DNA from 3 places in the Streptomyces sp. NPDC002386 genome. Region 1 is predicted to be linked to each of the others. Evidence: riboswitches for the same ligand, from Rfam matches in the RefSeq annotation. Region 1 holds a riboswitch; each other region holds the start of a gene.
What was found. Region 1 has a riboswitch for cobalamin ahead of ACWCPN_RS17550 (cobalamin biosynthesis protein). Riboswitches for the same ligand answer to the same signal wherever they lie in the genome.

Region 1 (5,857 bases):
CGCGAGGACGTCAGGCACAGCCCCTGCAGCACGGGCACGTTCAGCTCGGCGAGCGCCCCGACGTCCCAGGACTCCTCGTCGCCGCCGGCGGACGCCTGCGAGGCGTGCGTACCGCCGGCCGCCAGCACGGTGGCGACCAGGGCGTCGGTCCGGCCCAGCAGCTCGTACAGCCCGGGGTCCGCGCCGCGCAGCGAACCGCAGTACACCGGGAGGGCGTTGGCGCCCCGTGCCTCGATCGCCTCGCACAGCGTGTCCACGAAGGCGGTGTTGCCGCTCAGTTCGTGCGCCCGGTAGAACAGCACGCCCACCGTCGGGCGGCCGTCCCGGACCGGGTACGAGCCGTGGACGCCGAACTCCGGCATCCTGCGCGGCTCCTCGAAGCCCTCCCCGGTGAGCAGCACCGTGTCGGAGAGGAACCGGGCCAGTTCGGTCAGGTTGTCCGGGCCGCCCTCGACGAGGTACTTCAGCGCCTCCGCCACCACGCCCGCCGGTACGGACGACTCGGCCATCAGCTCGGCGTCCGGCACGGCCTCGCCGCCCAGCAGCACGGTGGGGACGCCGGACGCCCTCAGCGCGGCCAGCCCGTCCTCCCAGGCCCGCTTGCCGCCGAGCAGCCGTACGACCGCGAGGTCCGCGCCCTCGACCAGCCCCGGCAGTTCCCCGGCCACGTCCACCCGGGTCGGATTGCCGATCCGGTACCCGGCGCCGGAGGCCCGGGCCGCCAGCAGATCGGTGTCGGCGGTCGACAACAACAACACTGTGCTCATGCGGGCGCTCCCGGTGGAATGAAAGGCAGTCCTTGCGGCGCGCCCGACTCGATGAGCCGCCACAGCGCGTCCGTGTCCGCGTGCTGTTCGATCAGGTCGCCGAGCCGGTCGAGCTGCTCCTCGCGCAGCGCGGCGAACGAGGTGTCCGGGGCCGGTACGAAGCGGCGGCCCGCGGCGGCCGCCACCTCGCGCAGGAAGGCCCGCCGGAAGCCGTCCGACTCCAGCGAGCCGTGCCAGTGCGTGCCCCACACGGAACCCACCCGGCAACCGTCCAGGAACGGTTCCCCGCCGGCGACCTCGGCGACCCCGTGATGGATCTCGTAACCCTCGACCCGCTCGCCGAGGGCCCGGCCGGCCGGCCGGGTGAGGGTCTTCTGCCGGGCGAACCGCACCCGCACGGGCAGCAGGCCGAGTCCGCTGACCGCGCCGGCGCGCGACTCGACCTCGTCCTCGATGTGCTCACCCAGGATCTGGAAGCCGCCGCAGATCCCGAGCACCGGACGGCCCTCGGCGGCCCGTCGCGCGAGCGCGTCCGCGAGCCCGCGCTCGCGCAGCCACCGAAGCGCCCGCACGGTCCCGCGGGTGCCCGGGATCACCACCAGGTCCGCGTCCGCCAGTTCCTCCGGGCGGTCCACGAACCGCACCACGACGCCCGGTTCGGCGGCCAGCGCGTCCACGTCGGTGAAGTTGGACATCAGCGGGATCGCGCACACGGCGACCCGCAGCACGTCCTCCCCGACCGGGGGAGCCACCGTGGACTCCCGCACGGTGCCGCGCAGCGACACCCGCAGTCCGTCCTCCTCGTCGATGCCGAGCCCGTGCCGGAACGGCAGCACACCGTACGTCCGCCGCCCGGTGAGGTTCCGCAGCATGTCGAGGCCGGGCTCCAGCAGGGAGACGTCCCCCCGGAACTTGTTCACCAGGAATCCGGCGACCAGCTCCTGGTCCTCGGGCGACAGCAGGGCGAGGGTGCCGAAGAACGAGGCGAAGACGCCGCCGCGGTCGATGTCGCCTACCACGAGCACGGGCAGCCGCGCCCCCCGCGCGATCCCCATGTTGACGATGTCGGTCCGCCGCAGGTTGATCTCCGCGGGCGAACCGGCCCCCTCACAGATCACCGCGTCGTACGTGCCCCGCAACTCGGCCAGGCAGTCCAGCACCGTGCCCAGCAGCCGCTGCTGGCGCCCGCCGTGGTAGCCGCGCGCGCTCATCTCGCCCACCGGCCTGCCCAGCAGCACCACCTGGCTGCTCTGTTCACCGCCCGGCTTGAGCAGCACGGGGTTCATCAGCGCGGTCGGCTCCACCCGGCAGGCCTGCGCCTGCATCGCCTGCGCCCGCCCGATCTCGGCGCCCTCGCGCGTCACGAAGGAGTTGAGGGACATGTTCTGCGCCTTGAACGGCGCGACCTTCACGCCCTGGCGCACCAGCCAGCGGCAGATCCCGGCCGTCACGACGCTCTTGCCGGCGTCGGAGGTGGTGCCGGCGACGAGGAGACCACCGCTCACTTGCCACGTCCCTTCACGAGGAGGCGCGCACCGGCGGTGACACCGAGCGCGAGCAGGCCGACGCGGCGGGAGAGCCGTACGGCCCGGTCGATGTCGGTGACCCGGACGGCCCGCCCGGTGCCGCCGTTGAGTACGGGCCGGTGTTCCACTCGCCCCGCGTAGGAGAGCGTCCCGCCGAGCCGCACTCCGAGGGCGCCCGCGAACGACGCCTCGACGGGCCCGGCGTTGGGGCTCGGGTGCTCGGCCGCGTCCGCCCGCCAGGCCCGTACCGCTCCGCGCGGGTCCGGCCCGGCCAGCGTGGCGAGCACGGCGGTCAGCCGGGCCCCCGGCCAGCCGGCGAGGTCGTCGAGCCGGGCCGAGGCCCAGCCGTACCGGCGCAGCCGCGGCGACTTGTGACCGACCATCGCGTCCAGGGTGTTGACGGCCCGGAACCCGAGCAGCCCCGGCACCCCGCCGACGGCACCCCATACGAGCGCGCCCACGACGGCGTCGGAGGTGTTCTCGGCGACGGACTCGACCACGGCCCGGGCGATCCCGTCGGCGTCCAGCGCCTGCGGATCCCGGCCGCACAGATGGGGCAGCCGCGCGCGGGCGGCCGGCACGTCACCGGCCTCCAGGGCGCGCCCGACCGCCCGGGCCTCGCGGGCCAGCGAGGTGCCCCCGACGACGGCCCAGGTGGCCACACCGGTCAGCGCGGCGGAGGCGAAGGGGGAGCGGCGCACGGCCCGTTGGGCGACGAGCCCGGTGGCCACGGCGCCGCCGGCGCAGACCGCGGTGTGCAGCGTGCCCCAGCCGCGGTGGTCGTGCCACAGCACGCGTTCCACGGCAGCGGCCGCCCGCCCGAACGCGGCGACCGGATGCCCGCGGCGCGGATCGCCGAGGAGCAGGTCGCCGAGAAGGCCGGCGGCGGCGCCGTACGCGTAAGCGCGATCGGCACCCATCGGCTCAGCCGGCCGTGGGCGCGGGAGCGGAACTCTCGTGACAGGACCGGCTGCCGGTCCTCGATCTGCGGCCGAGCATGGCGATATGTGTCCTCACTCAGGGTGTCCACGCCCTGGTTCGACGAAGCCGGCGGTGAGAGTTCCTGGCTCCCGGGGATCACTCCCCGGTCACAGTGGCGGGACCGCGCCGGATTCGCACCGGCTTCCTCTCCTGCCGCCGTACATGGCCCGGGCAGTCCACCACGCGCCCCGAAGGGCCGTCAACTTGCCTTTGACCTGCGGGGGGAGAGTGTGCTGAGCCCCACACCGGCGGGATCCGGACACGAAAAAGGCTCCCTGCCGGTACACACCGGCGGGGAGCCTCTTCGAGGGTGGCTCGGCTCAGGGCTTGGCCACGATCAGGTAGATGCCGTAGGCCACGGCCGCCGCGCACGCCGCGAAGCACACGTACGCGCCGGTCACGGCGAGCCCCGCGGACCCGCCCTGCGCCGCCGCCCGCTCGCGCCGGGACAGGCCGTTGACGCCGAGGGTGAACAGGGCCACCAGGCCCACGGTGAAGGCGAGGCTGACGCCGAAGACGGAGCCGATGGCCGCCCAGTCGATCTTCATGTTGCTTTTCCTCCGGTAACCGGGTCAGACGGTGGCGGCCGGCGGGACGGCCGTCGCGGCCGGTGCCGTGACTTCGGCGGTGGGGGCCGGGCCGCCGGACTGCGCCGGGAAGGTGATGGCCGGCCCCTCGGTGAGGGTGACGGTGCCGGTCGGCGGCGGGGTCACCGCGGCGATGGCGGTGGTCACCACACCGGCGGGCTCAGCGGCCTCGTCGGTGCCGTTGACGTTGGTGTGGTCGACGACCTCGCGGCGGGAGAGCTTCCAGATGGCGGCGCTGGAGCCGACCAGGAAGACCGCGACGGCGGCGGTGCCCCAGTCGCCCAGGTCCGTGACGGACTCGGCGAGCGCTCCGACGAGGGCGGCGGCCGGCAGGGTGAGGACCCAGGCGACCACCATGCGGGTCGCGGTGGACCAGCGGACCACTCCGCCCTTGCGGCCCAGACCCGCGCCCATCACCGAACCGGAGACGACGTGCGTGGTGGAGAGCGAGAAGCCGAGGTGCGAGGAGGCCAGGATGGCGGTGGCGGCGCTGGTCTGGGCGGCGAAGCCCTGACGCGGCTCCAGCTCGGTCAGGCCCTTGCCCATGGTGCGGATGATGCGCCAGCCGCCGATGTACGTGCCGAGCGCGATGGCCAGGCCCGCGGAGAGGATCACCCAGGTGGGAGGGTTGGAGCCCGGGGCGATGGCACCGCCCGCGATCAGCGCCAGGGTGATGATGCCCATCGTCTTCTGGGCGTCGTTGGTGCCGTGCGCGAGGGAGACCAGGCCCGCGGAGGCGATCTGGCCGGCGCGGTAGCCCTTGCGGGTGGCCTCGCCCTCGGCGCCGCCGCCGATCCCGTAGGAGAAGCGGGTGGCGAGCATGGCGGCCAGGCCGGCCACGACCGGGGCGGCGACCGCCGGCAGCAGCACCTTGGTGACCAGGACGTCGCCGTGGACGGCGCCGAAGCCCGCCGAGGCGACGGTGGCGCCGATCAGGCCGCCCATCAGGGCGTGCGAGGAGCTGGAGGGCAGTCCCACCAGCCAGGTCAGCAGGTTCCAGAGGATCGCGCCGACCAGGGCGGCGAAGATGACCTCGGGACGGATGCCGTTCTCATCGACGAGACCCTTGGAGATCGTGTTGGCGACCTCCACGGAGAGGAAAGCGCCCACAAGGTTGAGCGCGGCGGACATGGCCACCGCGACCTTGGGCTTCAGCGCGCCGGTCGAGATGGTGGTGGCCATCGCGTTGGCGGTGTCGTGGAAACCGTTCGTGAAATCGAACGCGAGAGCGGTGACCACCACTATCGCGAGGATCAGCGAGAAGCTTTCCATTTACCCAGGCAATCGTTCGAGCGTCATTGGCGGGTCGAACGTAGGCAACCTGGGTGAACGGAAGGTGAACTGGGCCGGGCGTGGGGGTGTCGGTAACGGGGGTTCCCGATTCCGCTCCGGGCGGGCGCCCGGGCGCCCCTTGGCTACCGGCCGCGCGCGAAGGCCCGCAGCCGGTCCGGCGGCCCGTGAAAGAGATTCTGGTCACCCGGCAGACCGCCCTGCGTGCCGTACTGCCAGAAGGTCCAGGAGTGCCATCCGCCGGGCAGTGATCCGGGCCCTGACGTGCCGTGACGGGCGATCCACAGCGGGTGGTCGGCGGCGAAGGCGCGGCTGCCGCCGGTGCAGGAGGCCCACCACTGGGCGGTCGTGTAGATCACCGGGCGGCGGCCGGTGAGCCGGTCCAGTTCGTCGCTGAAGGAGCGGATCCAGCCGACCATCCGCCGGTGGCCGAGCCCGTAGCAGATGTGCCTGCCGTCGTACGGGTCGTATTCGATGTCGAGGGCCGGCGGCAGCGTCCAGCCGTCCGCCCGCCAGCCGCCGCCGTACCGCACGAAGTACGCCGCCTGCGCGGCGCCGGAGGACTGGTCGGGGCGCGCGAAGTGGTAGGCGCCGCGGATCAGGTGCGCCCGGCGCGCGCCCGCGTACTGGCGGGCGAAGAAGGGATTGCGGTAGGTCGTGGACTCGGTGGCCTTGACGTAGGTGAACCGGGCGCCGTCCGACCGGG
Region 2 (5,857 bases), on a different contig from region 1:
TGGCCCTGACACTCGGCGCGCTCGCCTACCCGAGCATGCTCGGGCTGAACACCGTCTCGACCTCGCAGACGAGGATCATCGCCCAGACGCAGTGGGGGCCGCTCACCGAGGGCGACCGGGACTTCGTGGTCAGGGTGCGGGCCGCCGGTCTCTGGGAGTACCCGCTCGGTCAGATCGGGTTGCAGAAGGGCGCCTCGAAGGGCGTCCTGGAGGCCAGCAAGCACCTGGTCGACGGGCACGCCGCGCTGGACGCGAGCTGCCGCAAGATCGCGCCGATGCTGAACATCACGCTGCCCAACGTGGCGAGCCCCCAGCAGGAGGGCTTCGTCACCCAGCTCAAGGCGGAGAGCGGCAAGTCGTTCGACACCGACTTCGCCAACATCCTGCGGATGACGCACGGCTCGATCTTCAACTCGATCGCGAAGATCCGTTCCACCACGAAGAACTCGCTGATCCGCGCCCTCGCCGACCAGGCCAACGACACCGTGCTGGACCACATGACGGTGATGGAGAAGACCGGTCTGGTCGACTTCGAGCAGACCATCTTCCAGCAGACCACCCCGCCGAAGCTGCCCTCCGACAACCTCACCCCGCCCCCGCCGCCGGCGGGCCAGCCGGAGGTGGTGCTCACCCCGCCGCCGAACGCCACGTCCACCCCGCTGAACCTTGGCGGCCTCACCGGCGACGGCGGCGGCTCCGGCGGCGGCGCCCCGGCCCCCACCCCCACTCCGACCGTGGGCTAGCCGAGCCACACCGTGGTGTCGGGCGGGAGCGATCCGGCCTCCGCGAGCGGGGTGCTGGCGAGCAGCACCTCGCCCGGCGGCAGCGCCACGGGCCGCTCGGTGAGGTTGGTGACGCAGCGCCAGGTCCCGGTGCGGGCGAAGTCGAGGACACCGTCCGGGGCGCCGGGCGTCCAGGTCAGCGTCTCGCCCTCCAGCAGTTTCCGGCGCAGCCGCAGGGCGGTGCGGTAGAACTCCAGGGTGGAGCCCTCGGCACCGGCCTGCGCCGCGACGGCGCGGGCGGCGAAGGACTCCGGCTGCGGCAGCCAGGCGGCCCCCGGCCCGAAGCCGTACGACGGCCCGTCCGGCGTCCACGGCAGCGGCACCCGGCAGCCGTCCCGGCCCTTGCGGATGTGGCCGGTCTGCTCCCAGATCGGGTCCTGCAGCACCTGGGTGGGCAGGTCGGCGACCTCGGGCAGACCGAGCTCCTCGCCCTGGTAGACGTACGCGGAGCCGGGCAGCGCCAGCATCAGCAGGGTCGCGGCCCGGGCCCGGCGCAGGCCCGCCACCGGGTCGACGGCGGGGGCCCTGCCGCCGGAGAGCAGCCAGGCGTTCTCGTCGGTGCCGGGCGGCAGCAGCAGCCGGGAGGCGTGCCGTACGACGTCGTGGTTGGAGAGCACCCAGGTGGCCGAGGCGCCGACGGTGCGGGCGGTGGCGAGCGAGCCGGTGATGACCTCCCGCAGCTCGTCCGCGTCCCAGGGAGCCTGCAGATACTCGAAGTTGAAGGCCTGCCCCAGTTCGTCCGGGCGGGCGTACAGGGCGCGGCGGGCGTCCGGGACCCAGGCTTCGGCGACCGCGGTGCGGGGCGGGGTGTAGGCGTCGAAGATCTTGCGCCAGTCGCGGTAGATCTCGTGCACCTCGTCGCGGTCCCAGTACGGGTGGCTGCCGGGTGCTACGCGCAGCAGGGCCTCCTCTCCGGTGGCGCCGATGCCGCCGATGTCCCGCAGCGGTTCGGCCAGGTCCTTGGCGAGGCCGTGCGCGACGTCGACGCGGAAGCCGTCGACGCCCCGGTCGGACCAGAAGCGCAGGGTGGTGCGGAAGTCGGCGCGGACCTCCTCGTTCTCCCAGTTCAGGTCGGGCTGTTCGGGCGCGAAGAGGTGCAGGTACCACTCGCCGTCCGCGGCCCGCCGCCAGGCGCTGCCGCCGAACACCGACTGCCAGTCCGTGGGCGGCAGTTCACCGTGCGCGCCGCGGCCGGGGCGGAAGACGTAGCGGTCGCGCGCGGCGGAGCCGGGGCCGGCCCGCAGCGCCTCCTGGAACCAGGGGTGCTGGTGCGAGGTGTGGTTGGGGACGATGTCCACGACGACCTTCAGACCGAGCCGGTGTGCCTCGGCCACCATGGCGTCGAAGTCGTCCAGGGTGCCGAGGCGGGGGTCGACGTCCCGGGGGTCGGCGACGTCGTAGCCGCCGTCGGCCAGTTCCGACGGGTAGAAGGGGCTCAGCCACAGGGCGTCGACGCCGAGCGTGGCGAGGTGGTTCAGGCGCTGGGTGACCCCCCTGAGGTCGCCGAGCCCGTCACCGTCGGCGTCGGCGAAGCTGCGCGGATACACCTGGTAGACGACGGCCTGGCGCCACCAGTCGGGGTTCCGGGACGAGAGGTCTGCCATACGGGCTCCCTTCGGGAAGGACGACAGTACAGAGACTGTCCACATTGCCCGGAAAGGGAACCTTCGGACGATGGGGAGCGGATCATTCCTCGTGTGATGAAGTTGTGACGACACCATGAACGACCGCTGTATTCACGCAGGTTGACAGGTTTCAACGGGGCCGATCACCATGGCCTCACACTGTGGCGCATGTGACCAATGGGCCGCGTGTCTCTTCTGACTTCTTCGCTCACTCGAGCTTCTGCGATGGGATATCCATGTCCATAGCCAGACGTGTCACCGCGCGCCGCCTGCTGGGGACGGGCGCCGCGTCACTCGCCCTCTGCGCCGCCTCGGTCGCCGCCGCCTCCGGCGCCTGGGCCCACGGCACGCACGGCGGTGACGGCTGGAAGACCGGCGGCCACTACGCGCCCGGCACCGGCGCGGGCACCGAGACCGGCACCGACCGCTGCCAGTTCTCGCTGGACGGCGTGAACTTCTTCGACTCGGTCAAGGTGGACGACCAGAATCTCCGGCCGACCGAGGACGGCAAGGTCCACGTGCGGGTCCGCACCGCGGGGGACGCCGCCGGCTGCACGGCCTCGCTCGCCTCCTACCTCGCCCACGGTGCCACCTTCGCCACCTCCGGCGAGCAGGTCTTCGTCGACTTCGACACGGTGGCCGTCAAGCCGGGCGAGACCGACTCCCTCGACATCGCGGTGCCGGACGCGGGCTGCTTCGCGCAGATCGACCTCTACCGGGGCGCCGTCAGGTTCGACGGCAGGACCGACGCGAACGACGGCTTCGAGCACGGCGACCTGCCCAAGGGCCCGGACCACCCGGTCATCAAGGACAAGCTGATCGCCGCCTGGAACGGCGGCACGAAGGACTGCTCCGGCACCCCGGAGGAGCCGCAGTCCCCGTCGCCGAGCGCCCCCGCCGAGGAGTCGGCGCCGCCAGCGCCGAGCGCCTCGGAGTCGTCCGCCGCGCCGTCCCCGGCCTCCTCGCAGTCCGCGCCGGCCCCGTCCGCCTCCGAGTCCCGGGCCGGTTCGGCCCCCACGCCGGACGGTGGCGGTGACGACGGCGGCGACCTCGCGGAGACCGGTGGCGGCGGCGACTCCGGGCTGATCGCGGGCGCCGCCGCCGTGCTGGTCGCCGGCGGCGCCGCGTTCGTGCTCCTCGCGCGCCGCAGGCGGGGCGCCCGGGGCTGACCGGCCGCCCCGCACGCACCCCGCGGCCCCCGCCGCTCGCGCCGGCCGCAAAGGCCCGCGAGCGGCGGGGGCCGTGTCATGTGTGATCTTGAGTACGCGCACCGGCGCCGGCTATGCGGACGGACGTCCACCTGCCTACGGTGGGCGGGCCGTGGTGCTCGGGAAGTCGGTGACGGCCCCTCAGGGGTCCATGCCGACGCGGCCCTCGCCACTGTGATCGGGGAGTTCCCGTCCCGTCCGGCGTCCGCCGGGCCACTGGCCGTGTCCACGGCTGGGAAGGCAGGGACGGCGAACGCACCACCCCGTAAGCCAGGAGACCGGCCACGGCAGCTCACGAGATGATCCACGAGGTGCTGGAGCGTGAATCCGATGGCCGATGCCGCTGCCTTCCGATGGCGACGCGAGGACACGATCAGGACGGCGGGGCTGCTGGCGGTGATCGCCGCCCTGCACGTCGTCGCCTTCGGGGTGCTGTTCCTGCTCGTCGCCCCCGGGCACTACAGGGTCGGGCAGGACGTCTTCGGCGTCGGGCTCGGCGTCACCGCCTACACCCTCGGCATGCGGCACGCCTTCGACGCCGACCACATCGCGGCGATCGACAACACCACCCGCAAGCTGATGGCCGACGGCAGGCGGCCGGTGTCGGTGGGCTTCTGGTTCGCGCTCGGCCACTCCAGCGTGGTGGTGGTGCTGGCCCTGCTGATCGCGGGCGGCACCCGGCTGGCCGGCCGGGTCATGGACGAGCACTCGCGCACCCACCAGGTGCTCGGCTTCATGGGCACGACGATCTCCGGCACCTTCCTCTACCTGATCGCCGCGCTCAACCTGGTCGCGCTGGCGGGCATCCTGCGGGTGTTCCGGGCGATGCGCTCCGGCACGTACGACGAGCGGGAGCTGGAACAGCACCTGGACTCAAGAGGGTTCATGAACCGCGTGCTGGGGCGGCTGACCAGGTCGGTGTCCCGGCCGGGCCAGATGTTCCCGCTGGGCTTCCTGTTCGGGCTCGGCTTCGACACGGCCACCGAGGTCACGCTGATGGTGATGGCCGGTTCGGGCGCGGCGGCCGGGCTGCCCTGGTACGCGGTGCTGTGCCTGCCGCTGCTCTTCGCCGCCGGGATGAGCCTGTTCGACACCCTCGACGGCACGTTCATGAACTTCGCCTACCAGTGGGCGTTCTCCAACCCGGTGCGCAAGGTGTTCTACAACCTCACGATCACCGGGCTGTCCATCGCCGTGGCCTTCTTCATCGGCACCATCGAGCTGGTCGGTGTCCTGCACGAGAAGTTCGGCCTGGGCGACGCCGTGACCGGCTGGATCGCCGGGCTGGACCTGGACAGCGTCGGCTACGTCATCGTCGGGCTGTTCGTGGCCGTGTGGGCGGCGGCGCTGGCGTACTGGCGGCTGGCGCGGGTGGAGGAGCGCTGGGCCGCGAGGATCCCGGCGACGTCCGACTGACCCCGGGTCCGTGTCCTGCCCCGCGGCTCATCCCGCCGGGTCCCGGGACCCCTCGACGGTCTCCAGGTAGAGCTTCACGAACCGGTCCACGTCCACCTCCAACGCCACGTCCACCAGCGCCTGTTCGCGGGCGCCCTCGTGGATCTCGGACTCGCCGGGGCGGGGACGGCGGTCGACGAGCGTCTGGCCGCGGGCCGGGCCGGGAGCGAGACAGACCTCGACCGGCAGGCGCCGGGTGGTGATGCCCGCCGGATCGGCGACCGCGCACACCGCGCCCGCGTCACCGAGTCCGCCCGCCTCCTCGGCCTCCGGCGCCCCGCCCTGCGCGGTGGGCCGGTGGGCGAGGAGCTCCCCGGCCAGCCGGGTGCCCGGGTCGGCGCTGCCGCGCAGCCGGTGCACATCGGTGCCCGGCACGACGACCCGCATGAAGACGTCCAGCCCGTACATCGTGATCGGCACCCCGGCGGTGAGCAGCACGGCCGCCGCCTCGGGGTCGTGCCAGACGTTGAACTCCGCCACCGGCGTGGCGTTCCCGGTGGCGACCGCGCCGCCCATGAACACGATCCGCTCGATGTTGCGGGTCACCTCGGGGTGGGTGCGCAGCAGCAGGGCGATGTTGGTGAGCGGGGCCGTGGGCACGAGGGTGACCGGGCGGGGGGAGGCCAGGATCTCCCGGCGCAGCAGGGTCACGGCGTCCACGTCGGCCGGGGCGCGGGTGGGCGCGGGCAGACCCAGGTCGCCCATGCCGTCCGAGCCGTGCACGTGCCGGGCGGAGCGGGCCGGCTCGATCAGCGGGCGCTCGGCGCCCCGCGCCACCGGGATGTCG
Region 3 (5,857 bases), on a different contig from region 1:
CAGCTCGAAGGGGTGCACGCCGTCCAGCAGCACTGCCGCCACGTTTCTCAGCATGCTGCCAGTGTGCCCCGAGGCTGGCAGTAAATCGAGGGTGTGCGGCAGTCCTGCCACTGTTGGTAAGGAGCATCCGGCGCGACAGTGGTGTCATGACCGGAAACCAGATCGAAGGCCTGATCGGAATGCTCACCACCCTCGGCATCCTGGTCCTCCTGATCCTCCCGTCCGTCCTCGGCATCGCCCGCGACAGGCGAGTCGACCGACAGCTCAGGGAGGCTCAGGAGGCCCGGGGCGCGCAGAGCCGGGAGAAGGAGGTTCAGAAGTCCTCGTCCAGGTCGACCGTGCCCTCCACGGCCACCTGGTACGCCGACGGGCGGCGCTCGAAGAAGTTCGTCAGCTCCTGAACGCCCTGCAGCTCCATGAAGGAGAAGGGGTTCTCCGAGCCGTACACCGGGGCGAAGCCCAGGCGCGTGAGGCGCTGGTCGGCGACGCACTCCAGGTACTGCCGCATCGACTCGGTGTTCATGCCCGGGAGGCCGTCACCGCACAGGTCGCGCGCGAACTGCAGCTCGGCCTCGACGGCCTCCCGCAGCATGTCCGTGACCTGCCCGCGCAGCTCGTCGTCGAACAGGTCCGGCTCCTCCTTGCGGACGGTGTCGACCACGTCGAAGGCGAACGACATGTGCATCGTCTCGTCGCGGAACACCCAGTTGGTCCCGGTGGCCAGACCGTGCAGCAGACCCCGGCTGCGGAACCAGTAGACGTACGCGAACGCGCCGTAGAAGAACAGACCCTCGATGCACGCGGCGAAGCAGATCAGGTTCAGCAGGAAGCGGCGGCGGTCGGCCCTGGACTCCAGCCGGTCCAGCTTCTCGACCTCGTTGATCCACTTGAAGCAGAACCCGGCCTTCTCCCGGATGGAGGGGATGTTCTCCACCGCCGCGAAGGCCGCGGCCCGGTCGTCCGGATCGGGCAGGTAGGTGTCCAGCAGCGTCAGGTAGAACTGGACGTGCACGGCCTCCTCGAAGAGCTGGCGGCTCAGGTAGAGCCGGGCCTCGGGGGAGTTGATGTGCTTGTAGAGGGTCAGCACCAGGTTGTTCGCGACGATCGAGTCGCCCGTCGCGAAGAAGGCGACCAGACGTCCGATCAGATGCTGCTCGGCCGGCGTCAGCTTCGCGAGGTCGGCGACGTCCGAGTGGAGGTCGACCTCCTCGACGGTCCAGGTGTTCTTGATGGCGTCCCGGTAGCGCTCGTAGAAGTCCGGGTAGCGCATCGGGCGGAGAGTCAGCTCGAAGCCGGGGTCGAGCAGGTTCTTGGCTTCGCTGGTCATCACTGGCAGGCCTCGCAGGACTCGGGGTTCTCAAGGGAGCAGGCGACCGCGTCGGGGTCGGCGACCTGCTGCACGGGGACGGTGGCGCGGGTCTGCGCCCGGGCGGCGCGGGCGATCCTCGTCGCGGGGCGGGAGCGCAGGTAGTACGTCGTCTTCAGGCCCGACTTCCAGGCGTACGCGTACATCGAGGAGAGCTTGCCGATGGTCGGCGTCTCCAGGAACAGGTTCAGCGACTGCGCCTGGTCGAGGAACGGGGTCCGGGCCGCCGCCATGTCGATCAGACCGCGCTGCGGGATCTCCCACGCCGTGCGGTACAGGGCCCGTACGTCCGCCGGGATCCAGGCGAACTCCTGCACCGAGCCGTTCGAGTCGCGCAGCGCCTCACGGGTTCGGGCGTCCCACACGCCCAGCTCCTTCAGGTCCTTCACCAGGTAGGAGTTGACCTGAAGGAACTCACCGGACAGCGTCTCGCGCTTGAACAGGTTGGACACCTGCGGCTCGATGCACTCGTACACGCCCGCGATGGACGCGATGGTGGCCGTGGGAGCGATCGCCAGGAGCAGCGAGTTGCGCATGCCGACCTCGGCGATCCGCGCGCGCAGGGCCGCCCAGCGCTCCGGCCAGGTGAACTCCACGCCGTAGTGGTCGGGGTGCAGGACACCCTGCGCGGTACGGGTCTTCCGCCAGGCCGGCAGCGGGCCGTTGCGCTCGGCGAGGTCCGCGGACGCCTCGTACGCGGCGAGCATGATCCGCTCGGCGATCCGCGAGGACAGGGCCCTGGCCTCGGGGGAGTCGAAGGGCAGCCGCAGCTTGAAGAACACGTCCTGCAGGCCCATCGCGCCCAGGCCCACCGGACGCCAGTTGGCGTTCGACCGGCCGGCCTGCTCGGTCGGGTAGAAGTTGATGTCGACCACGCGGTCGAGGAAGGTGACGGCCGTGCGGACGGTGTCGTCGAGCCGCTCCCAGTCGAGGTCGCCGGCCGCCGTGTCCACGAACGCGCCGAGGTTGACCGACCCCAGGTTGCAGACCGCGGTCTCGCCGTCGTCGGTGACCTCCAGGATCTCGGTGCACAGGTTGGAGGAGTGCACGACGTGGCCCGGGGTGGCCGTCTGGTTGGCGGTGCGGTTGGCCGCGTCCTTGAAGGTCATCCAGCCGTTGCCGGTCTGCGCGAGGGTGCGCATCATGCGGCCGTACAGGTCCCGGGCGGGCATCGTCTTCTTCGCGAGCCCGGCGGCCTCCGCCCGGCGGTACGCGGCGTCGAACTCCTCGCCCCACAGGTCCACCAGCTCCGGCACGTCCGCCGGGGAGAACAGCGACCACCGCTCGTCGGCGTCGACCCGGCGCATGAACTCGTCCGGGATCCAGTGCGCGAGGTTCAGGTTGTGCGTCCGGCGGGCGTCCTCACCGGTGTTGTCGCGCAGCTCCAGGAACTCCTCGATGTCGGAGTGCCAGGTCTCCAGGTACACCGCGGCGGCGCCCTTGCGCCGTCCGCCCTGGTTCACCGCGGCCACCGAGGCGTCCAGCGTCTTCAGGAACGGCACGATGCCGTTGGAGTGCCCGTTGGTGCCCCGGATCAGCGAACCGCGGCTGCGGATGCGGGAGTACGACAGACCGATGCCGCCGGCGTGCTTGGAGAGGCGGGCGACCTGGTGGTACCGGTCGTAGATGGAGTCCAGCTCGTCCAGCGGGGAGTCGAGGAGGTAGCAGGACGACATCTGCGGGTGCCGGGTGCCGGAGTTGAAGAGGGTGGGGGAGGAGGGCAGGTAGTCGAGGCGGCTCATCAGCCCGTAGAGCGCCGCGACTTCGTCCACGGAGCGGGCGGTGTCGTCCTCGGCCAGTCCGGCGGCGACGCGCAGCATGAAGTGCTGGGGCGTCTCGGTCACCCGCCGGGTGATGGGGTGGCGGAGCAGGTAGCGGCTGTGCAGCGTGCGCAGGCCGAAGTAGCCGAAGCGGTCGTCGGCCGCCGTGTCGACCAGCGCGTCGAGCCGTTCGGCGTGCAGCCGTACGAACTCCGCGGTGCGGTCGGCGATGAGGCCCTCGCGGTGGCCCACGGCGACGGACCCGGTGAAGGACGTGACGCCCTGGGAGGCGGCCTCGGCGCGGATGGAGACGGTCAGCAGCCGGGCGGCCAGCCGGGAGTAGGCGGGGTCCTCGGAGATCAGTCCGGCGGCCGCCTCCGTGGCCAGTTCGCGCAACTCCGCCTCGTCGGCCCGGGCGGACCGGCCCCGCAGGGCGGCCGCGGCGACCCGGCCGGGGTCGGCGTCGGGGAGGTCGGCGGTCAGCTCGGTCAGGGTCCGCAGCAACGCGGTACCGGGACCGTCGGTCTCCACCGGGGCTCCGCTCGCCGGGGTGGCTGAAGCCGGGTCGGCTGGCGCGATGGTCACGTGGGGCTCTCCCTCGCTCGGCACGGGGCCTTGCGGAGGGCAGGGGGCGGCACGAGCGCACACGGCGTCGCGTCCCCGGCCCATTCCACGAGGCCCGGACGTCGATGAGCACCCGGACCGGGACGGCCGGGCGCGCGCTGCCGGCAGGTCCTCGGACTGGAACAGGCGTGCGGAAGCACGCAAGTACACCGTTGCGGGACAGTTCCGGATTCGCACCGGATTCCCCTGCGGCGACAGCGAGCATGAGCATACATCTAGTGCCGGGCTGTCGTGTCACCCCCACATGTTGTGCCTGTTGCGTGTTGCGGCGGCTCCGCAGGGTCAACTCGCATGACAGCGGGCCGCCGAGGGTCGTGCCCTCGGCGGCCCGCTGCGGGGTGGTGCGTGTCCGGTCGCGCTAGTGGGCGCTTCCCGCGGTTGCGGGCGGGAGTTCCACCGCGACCCCGGGGTCGCCGGCGTCCGCCGTGTAGTCCTCCGGCCTGGTCTCGTCGAGTCCCTCCGGGGCCTTCACGGCCTTCAGGACGACGGTGAGCACCACGGTGACCACGACGTTGAGCACGAACGCGGTGAGACCGATGTAGCCGATCTCGCCGATACCCGGGATCTCCTTCGCGGAACCGCCGAAGTGCTTCTGGGTCGGCGAGGCCACCCCGTACGCGGCGAGCGTGCCGTACACCATGCCGACCGCCCAGCCCGCGAGCAACGCCCAGCGGTGGAACCAGCGGGTGAACAGGCCGCCGACCAGGGCCGGGAAGGTCTGCAGGATCCAGATGCCGCCCAGCAGCTGGAAGTTGATGGCGACCGTCTTGTCCATCGTCAGGACGAAGACCAGCGCGCCCACCTTCACCAGCAGCGACACGATCTTGGAGACGCGGGTCTCCTCCTTCGGCGTGGCGTCCGGCTTGATGAAGTCCTTGTAGATGTTGCGCGTGAACAGGTTCGCCGCCGCGATGGACATGATGGCCGCGGGCACCAGCGCGCCGATGCCGATCGCCGCGAAGGCCACACCCGCGAACCAGTCCGGGAACATGTTCTCGAAGAGCTGCGGGATCGCCAGCTGGCCGTTGGTGACCTTCACCCCGGCCGCGATCGCCATGAAGCCGAGCAGGGCCAGCAGACCCAGCATCAGCGAGTACAGCGGCAGGAGCGTGGTGTTGCGGCGGATCACCTCACGGCTCTTGGACGACAGGGTCGCGGTGATCGAGTGCGGGTACATGAACAGGGCGAGCGCGGAACCGAGCGCCAGGGTGGCGTACGTCCACTGGCCCGCCTCCGGCGGTGCGAGCGCGCCGCGCGGCTTGCCGGTCGCCGGGTTCACCTGGCTGAAGGCGTCGCCCGCCTTGGCGAAGACGTCGTCGAACCCGCCCAGCTTGATCGGGATGTAGATGATCGCCACCGCGATGACGATGTAGATCAGCGTGTCCTTCACGAACGCGATCAGGGCGGGGGCCCGCAGACCGGACGAGTAGGTGTACGCGGCCAGCACGCCGAAGGCGATCAGCAGCGGCAGGTCCTTCACGAACCAGTTGGTGTTCTCCCCGCCGCCGACGCCCATCACGTCCAGCACCGCCTGGATGCCGACGAGCTGGAGCGCGATGTAGGGCATCGTCGCGAGGATGCCGGTGACCGCCACGGCCAGCGACAGGCCCTTGGAGCCGAACCGGCCGCGCACGAAGTCCGAGGTGGTGACGTAGCCGTGGCGGTGCGAGACGGACCAGAGGCGGGGCAGGAACGTGAAGATCAGCGGGTAGACGAGGATCGTGTACGGGACCGCGAAGAAGCCGGCCGCGCCCGCCGCGTAGATCGCCGCCGGTACGGCGACGAAGGTGTACGCCGTGTACAGGTCGCCGCCGAGCAGGAACCACGTGATCCAGGTGCCGAACGACCTTCCGCCCAGGCCCCATTCGTCCAGGGAGTGCTCGTTGTCCGCCTTGCGCCAGCGCGCGGCCATGAAGCCCATGACCGTGACGGCCAGGAAGAAGAAGATGAAGACGCCGAGAGCGACGCCGTTGACGCCGTCCTTCACTTCGCCGCACCCCCGCTCCGGGCACCGCGGGCGCGCTGGTCACGCTGCCACAGCTTGTGGGCCAGCATCGTGAGCGCGGTCGAGATGACCACCCACAGCATCTGGTACCAGTAGAAGAAC

Region 2: another riboswitch for cobalamin. It lies ahead of ACWCPN_RS05555 (HoxN/HupN/NixA family nickel/cobalt transporter); the one in region 1 lies ahead of ACWCPN_RS17550 (cobalamin biosynthesis protein).
Region 3: another riboswitch for cobalamin. It lies ahead of ACWCPN_RS14775 (ribonucleoside-diphosphate reductase subunit alpha); the one in region 1 lies ahead of ACWCPN_RS17550 (cobalamin biosynthesis protein).

The regions. Positions count from the first base shown of each region.
Region 1 covers NZ_JBSFBX010000008.1:54,911-60,767, reverse strand. The annotation lists gene cobN (cobaltochelatase subunit CobN) at 1-767, opposite strand, end outside; gene ACWCPN_RS17555 (cobyric acid synthase) at 764-2,272, opposite strand; gene ACWCPN_RS17550 (cobalamin biosynthesis protein) at 2,269-3,213, opposite strand; cobalamin riboswitch at 3,331-3,471, opposite strand; gene ACWCPN_RS17545 (hypothetical protein) at 3,595-3,822, opposite strand; gene ACWCPN_RS17540 (anion permease) at 3,847-5,133, opposite strand; gene ACWCPN_RS17535 (GH25 family lysozyme) at 5,277-5,857, opposite strand, start outside.
Region 2 covers NZ_JBSFBX010000002.1:299,887-305,743, forward strand. The annotation lists gene ACWCPN_RS05540 (DUF4142 domain-containing protein) at 1-743, shown strand, start outside; gene ACWCPN_RS05545 (glycoside hydrolase family 13 protein) at 740-2,386, opposite strand; gene ACWCPN_RS05550 (LAETG motif-containing sortase-dependent surface protein) at 2,644-3,576, shown strand; cobalamin riboswitch at 3,712-3,916, shown strand; gene ACWCPN_RS05555 (HoxN/HupN/NixA family nickel/cobalt transporter) at 3,946-5,031, shown strand; gene ACWCPN_RS05560 (nucleoside hydrolase) at 5,059-5,857, opposite strand, start outside.
Region 3 covers NZ_JBSFBX010000006.1:174,480-180,336, forward strand. The annotation lists gene ACWCPN_RS14760 (helix-turn-helix domain-containing protein) at 1-54, opposite strand, end outside; gene ACWCPN_RS14765 (hypothetical protein) at 147-401, shown strand; gene ACWCPN_RS14770 (ribonucleotide-diphosphate reductase subunit beta) at 314-1,327, opposite strand; gene ACWCPN_RS14775 (ribonucleoside-diphosphate reductase subunit alpha) at 1,327-3,711, opposite strand; cobalamin riboswitch at 3,837-3,961, opposite strand; gene mctP (monocarboxylate uptake permease MctP) at 4,109-5,737, opposite strand; gene ACWCPN_RS14785 (DUF3311 domain-containing protein) at 5,734-5,857, opposite strand, start outside.